Niabella yanshanensis: one gene and its partner. The protein of the gene in region 2 interacts with the protein of the main gene of each other region in a pairwise test. Links are inferred from orthologs where the notes say so. Each region holds a gene or a part of one and is shown on either strand. Other genes may lie near its edges.

The links.
Region 1: the proteins of U0035_RS18675 (region 2) and U0035_RS07945 interact in binary tests that used the Escherichia coli proteins (3 or more experiments, as listed by UniProt). The link is inferred for Niabella yanshanensis from one-to-one orthologs.

What each region holds. Positions count from the first base shown.
Region 1 is NZ_CP139960.1:1,998,109-2,001,490, forward strand. Bases 22-3,327 are described here. They hold U0035_RS07945 (2-oxoglutarate dehydrogenase E1 component), read right to left. Parts: upstream 2,979-3,327; coding sequence 222-2,978; downstream 22-221. Other genes in these bases: U0035_RS07940 (response regulator transcription factor), read left to right, coding at 22-136; rpsT (30S ribosomal protein S20), read left to right, coding at 3,260-3,327. In the rest of the region: more of U0035_RS07940, read left to right, coding at 1-21; more of rpsT, read left to right, coding at 3,328-3,382. UniProt on the Escherichia coli protein: E1 component of the 2-oxoglutarate dehydrogenase (OGDH) complex which catalyzes the decarboxylation of 2-oxoglutarate, the first step in the conversion of 2-oxoglutarate to succinyl-CoA and CO(2).
Region 2 is NZ_CP139960.1:4,472,811-4,475,879, reverse strand. Bases 16-3,008 are described here. They hold U0035_RS18675 (ABC-F family ATP-binding cassette domain-containing protein), read left to right. Parts: upstream 16-521; coding sequence 522-2,495; downstream 2,496-3,008. Other genes in these bases: moaCB (bifunctional molybdenum cofactor biosynthesis protein MoaC/MoaB), read right to left, coding at 2,498-3,008; U0035_RS18680 (DUF3347 domain-containing protein), read right to left, coding at 16-348. In the rest of the region: more of U0035_RS18680, read right to left, coding at 1-15; more of moaCB, read right to left, coding at 3,009-3,069. UniProt on the Escherichia coli protein: Genetic data indicate it may be involved in ribosome assembly or function.

The DNA.
Region 1 (3,382 bases), 2.5 Mb from region 2 along the record:
CCATAAAATGGTAGCCTCTGCCTGCGGATTAAGCATTCATACCGTAAATACGCATATTAAAAAAATATACGAAAAGTTACAGGTGAATTCAGTTGCAGAAGCCGTAGTCAAAGCATTAAACCAAAAATTAATATAAAAATCTCATGTTTAGTTTTGAATATAAGAGGGCGGAATGTCTATTCCGCCCGATATTTTCAAACCAGGTCTTATTGGCTAGCTTCCTAGATCGTAAAAGCTGTATTTACAATTTCTTCCTGCTCTGCCTTATGCACTTTCATAAATCCTGATGCAGTCGACGCACTGGCTTTTCTGCCAATGATACCGTAGTTAATATGTTTCAGGTTCATTTGAAGGAAGGAGGCGGCGCCCATATTCAGGGGTTCTTCCTGTACCCAATACCATACGGCATTCTTGTACTTATTATATAAAGCGGCCAGCTGTTTGCCCGGTAAAGGATATATCTGCTCCAGTCTTACCACTGCTACATCTTTACGTCCTTCTTTCTGTTGTCTTTCCAACAGGTCATAATAAACTTTACCGCTACAGAAAAGCACTTTCTTTACCTCATCTGCCTTCACATAACTATCATCGATTAACTCCTGGAAAGATCCGGTTAAGAAATCTTTTTGGGCTGAATAAGTACCCGGATGACGCAAATTGGCTTTAGGCGCAAAATTGATCAATGGTTTCCTGAAAGGCCATGCCAGCTGTCTTCTTAATGCATGGAAGTAATTTGCCGCTGTAGTGATATTAGTCACTACAATATTCAATTCCGCACAGGCAATTAAAAAGCGTTCCATACGGGCGCTGCTATGCTCGGGCCCTTGTCCTTCGTAACCATGCGGCAGCAACATCACCAGGCCATTCATACGGTTCCATTTTTGCTCGGCACCGGTTATAAACTGGTCAATAATTGTTTGCGCACCATTTACAAAATCTCCAAACTGGGCTTCCCATAACACCAGGGCATTGGGAGAAGAAAGCGCATAGCCATATTCAAAACCTAAAACTGCATTCTCGCTCAACAGGGAGTTAAACATCCTGATCTTACCTTCAGCACCCGGAATGCCCGCCAGCCTGTTATAAGGTTTATCATTCACTTCGTCCCTTAATACGCAATGACGGGAACTAAAAGTACCCCTGCCTACATCCTGGCCGCTCATTCTCACATCTGCACCGTCCACCATCACCGATCCGAAAGCCAGCAACTCAGCGGTAGCCCAGTCCAGCTTAGCTTCTTCATTAAACAATTTCACCTTATCCTTCAGCAGCTTATCCACCTTTTTCAAAGGAGTAAAGCCTTCAGGAATTGTCATAATGGCGTTAAACACCTGGTTAAACTTTTCTTCCGTAATACCTGTTACCGGACTTTTATCGAAATCTGCTTCTGTAGCTTTTCTCAATTGCTTCCACAATAACTCCGGAGTCTGGTAGGTATAAGGTAATGGTCTCTGCTTTACATCATCCAGTCTATCCTGCAGATCTGCCCAGAATTTAGTCTCCATTTCTTTGGCCAGGTCTTTTGCATCTTCTTCACCGTTGTCCAGTAAATACTTTACATATACTTCACGTGGATTCGGATGCTTATCGATTAACGCGTACATGGCGGGTTGCGTGAACTTAGGATCATCACCTTCATTATGCCCGTGCTTACGATAGCATACCATATCGATAAATACATCATCATGGAAAGTGCTCCTGTAACGCGTTGCGATTTCAGCGCATTTTACCACAGCTTCAGGGTCATCTCCGTTTACATGAAACACCGGGCTTTGCGTCATTGCAGCCAATGACGTACAATAGTCGGCACTGCGGGCATCCGAGAAATCGGTGGTGAAACCGATCTGGTTATTGATAATAAAATGTATGGTTCCGCCCACCTGGTAACCAGGTAGTTTCGACATTTGCAGGAGTTCATAAACCACTCCCTGCCCCGCAACTGCCGCATCGCCATGTATCAAAATAGGCAACACTTTATCGTACTGCTCATCGTGTATATTATTGGCGCTACTTCTGGCAAATCCTAATACCACAGGGTCAACTGCTTCAAGATGCGATGGGTTAGGCATTAGCTTCAGATGAATTTTATTGCCACCCGTAGTTTCGATTTCACTACCATAACCCAGGTGGTATTTAACATCACCGCTGCCCATGGTCTGGTTAATCTCGCCTGTTCCTTCAAATTCGCTGAATATTTGCTCGTAAGTTTTTCCTAAAATATTCGCCAGTACATTTAATCGTCCCCTGTGCGCCATACCAATTACCGCTTCCTTTACATCCAGCTCGGCTGATATGTTAATGATCGCATCAAGGGCAGCAATAGTAGTCTCACCACCTTCCAGGGAAAAGCGCTTCTGGCCTACGTATTTGGTATGCAGAAACTTTTCAAACATTACCCCCTGGTTCAATTTCTCAAGAATTCTCTTCTTCTTCTCTAAAGGGAAAGGTTTGGAAAAATTTCTCTCAATTTCATTGGTGATCCAATCTACTTTCTTCTGATCGCTGATGTATTTAAACTCAACACCTACATGGCTGGCATACCAGTTTTGCAGATGCGTAAAAATATTTCTTAAGGTGGTAGTACCCAGGCCAATCAAATTACCTACTTCATATTCTGTATCCAGGTCAGCTTCACTCAAACCGTAAAAGGACAATTCTACATTGGCTCCGCGGTCTTTACGTTTTTTGATAGGGTTAGTATTGGCTAAAAGGTGTCCCTTATTGCGGTACCCCAGGATCAGCCGGTATACTGCAATCTCCTTTCTCCAGTCGTTTTTTCCCGCAGATTTAGTGGCGGCACCATTTTCGGAAACAGCCGCACCATTTTTCCCGGCCAACCCGTTCCCCACTGCAAAATCAAAGCCTTCAAAAAATTTGCGAAAATCAGCATCTACATTTTCAGGATTAGCAACAAACTCATGGTACATATTTTCAATAAACGCAGGTGATGAGTTCGTGATATAAGAAAAGTCTTTCATTATAAATGAATCATTAATATATAAATAATATTTTCAATCTTAAAGTATCCGAGAGTGTTAAAAGACGCTTTAACTATATTTCCGCGAAATTAAGATTTAATTTCTATTGGTCACAATAAAGATGCATAGAAAGCGTTAAAAGATGCTTATTCTTAAGACTTTTTAATGTGTAGGTTTACAGTCCTGTTGGACGATGCGAAACGCACCCTGTAAAAAATTAAAAAAAATTATGGTAGTATCTCTAAAAGTCCTTACCTTTGCCGTCCAAAAATTAGAAATAGATGGCCAATCATAAAGCTACAAAAAAAGATGCGCGTCAGGCAGCTAAACGCCGCGAAAGAAACAGATACTATGGCAAAACTACACGTAATGCTATCAGGGATTTGAAAGCAGCGGAAACTACT
Region 2 (3,069 bases):
ACCTTGTTGGATGGCCGTCAAACTGTTCCTGCTGTTATCGAGCGGGAAAAGGGCCGTTTCATAGATACTGGAATCTTTCTTCAGCTCATCTATTTTAAAATTGCTAATAGCCGTTTGTAAATCGGCGGCGGCCTTATTCACTGCAGTTGAATCCCAGTTAACAAAAGCATCGGACAGCGTGTAATAGCTGTTTAAAACTGCTGTTACCGACTGGTTAAAAATATCGCTATGTACGCTTACCGGCAGGGACTTAGGCGCTTCCTTTTTAGGCTCATCCTTCTTAAAAGCATATTTATACACCAAAAAAGCTGCTAGTAGCACTAAAATAACCAAAAATAGTTTTTTCATGTAGGATTCTTTATTGCTTTTGGCCACATAGTATAAACGATAAAAATTATCATCACTGCGAAATAAATTAGCCCGATAATTTTTATGTTTATTTCATGATAAGGCTTAAGTTACTACCTGCTTTTGCTAATTTTGCAGGCTCAATAGATCAAAAATAGTAAAAATTATAGATTATGCTGGCAGGCTTACAAAATGTGACGTTTGAATTTGGCGCAAGAGTAATTGTGAAAGATGCTACCTGGCACATTCAACCTAATGAAAGGATCGGGTTAATCGGGTATAATGGAACAGGAAAGTCTACCCTGCTGAAATTACTCACGGGCGGCTTCAGCCCTTCGAAGGGCACCGTTGAAAAAAGCCGGGATACAACTATTGGTTACCTGCACCAGGACCTGTTAAGTTTTGACACGAATGAGTCTATCCTGCAAGTGGCATTAGGCGCTTTTGAAAGAGTCATACAGCTGGAAAAAGAAATTGAAGAACTGGGTAAAGAGCTGGAACGTACCGGCGATGAAAAAACTTTGCATGAGTATTCGGACAAGCTGCACGAAATGGACACCTTAGATGGCTACAATATCCACCACACAACAGAGGAAGTGCTGCAGGGTTTAGGATTTTCCAATGCCGATCTGCACCGGCCTTATAAAGAATTCAGCGGAGGATGGCGTATGCGCGTGTTGCTGGCTAAAATGATATTGGCCAAACCGGATCTGCTATTATTGGATGAGCCTACCAACCACCTTGATCTTCCGTCTATTGAATGGCTGGAAAAATACCTGCAACATTACCAGGGTGCGGTGGTAATAGTGAGTCACGATAAATACTTCCTGAACCGAATGGTTACCAAGATCATTGAGCTGTATCAAAAAGAGCTGCATGTATATAACGGTAACTACGAGTTTTATGAAACGGAGAAAGAAATACGTATAGAAATGCAGCAAAAGGCTTTTGAGAACCAGCAGGATTATATCCGGCAGAACGAACGCCTGGTGGAAAGATTCCGTGCTAAAGCCAGCAAAGCCGCAATGGCTCAGAGTATCATGAAGAAGCTGGACAAACTGGACCGGATAGAAGACGTAAGCGTGGAAAGACCCAATATCCGGATCAATTTCAGGGTGGATAAAACACCCGGAAAAGTATTGGTGGAACTGGATAATATTTCCAAATCGTTTGGAGAACAAGTGATACTGGATCATGCCAAGGCGGAAATTGAGCGGGGTGATAAGATTGCTTTGATTGGAGCAAACGGAAAGGGAAAATCAACCTTATTAAGAATTATTGCAGGTATTGAACCCATAGAGGGAGAACGCAAATGGGGGCATAATGTAGATGAAAGCTTTTATGCGCAGCATCAGCTGGAATCACTGAACCTCAATAACACAATACTGGATGAAATGCGCAGCTGCGGCGCGCAAATGACCGATGCTGAATTAAGGACGCTCCTAGGCTGTTTCCTGTTTAGCGGAGACGATGCTGATAAAAAGATAAAGGTATTGAGTGGAGGAGAAAAAGCACGTGTTGCCCTGGCTAAAACCATTGTCAGCAAGGCCAATTTCCTGATGCTGGATGAGCCTACCAACCACCTGGATATGCATAGCTGCGACCTGCTGATCGACGCGCTAAAAAAGTATGAGGGCAGCCTGGTGATCGTAAGCCACGACCGTCATTTTATTTCTAAAACAGCTAATAAGATCTGGGAGATAGTGGATCACCAGATCAAAGAATTTAAAGGTGGATATGATGAATGGGTAGCCTGGAATGAAAGAATGGCCGCACAGGCAAAGCAGGTAGCTTCCTCAAAAAAAGGGGAGCAAAAAGCTAATGCAGCACCTGCTCCCGCCCCTGTTGTGAAAGAAAAGCCGGTAGAAGCTGCTCCGAAAAACCAGGCCATTAACAAAGAGCAAAAAAAGGAATTACAAAAACAACAGCGCCAGTTTCAGCAGGCAGAGGAGGCATTAAATAAAAACAAAGCCTTATTGAAAACCCTGGAAGCACAACTGGCCGACCCGGCTATTTATGCAGATAAAGACAAGTTTCTTGAAGCCGAGCAGGGATATAAAAAGGCTGCAGAAGAAAATAAACAACTGGAACAAAAATACGAAGCCGTGTTTAACTTGTTAATGGAACTGGAGGAGCACGCAGGGTAATATCACCCAGCCTGGTCATGCCGCATTCCCTTTGCTATTTTAAACAGGTGTAATACATAGGGAAATAAGGCATCCATAGTTTCTTCGGCACCGCGGGTAGAGCCTGGCAACGTAATCACCAATGAATCGCTGATAAAACCAGCTACCCCTCTTGATAGCATGGCATAGGGCGTTCTTTGCTGTCCATAGTTACGGGCTGCCTCCATAATACCGGGTATTTCCCGGTCCAGCAAAGGCTGTATCGCATCAGGTGTCACATCCCGGGGACTTAGCCCTGTACCTCCTGTAAATAATATCAACTGGTACCCCTCCCCTGCCAGCGCTTTAGCTCGTTGTGCTATAACTTCCTCTTCATCAGCTATGATCTCGTAAGCCGCGGCCGTGACCTTATGTTGTTGCAGCTTTTTCAAAATAGCCCTTCCACTGCGGTCTTCTTTATTACCCGAAGCTACACTATCAGAACAAACCACCACCGCGCATTTGATGCCTCCCGCATCATCTTTAAAATCAGATTTCCCGCCTTTTTTTGCTTCCAGCCTTATATTGGAAATAGATACTTCCTTATCAACCGGCT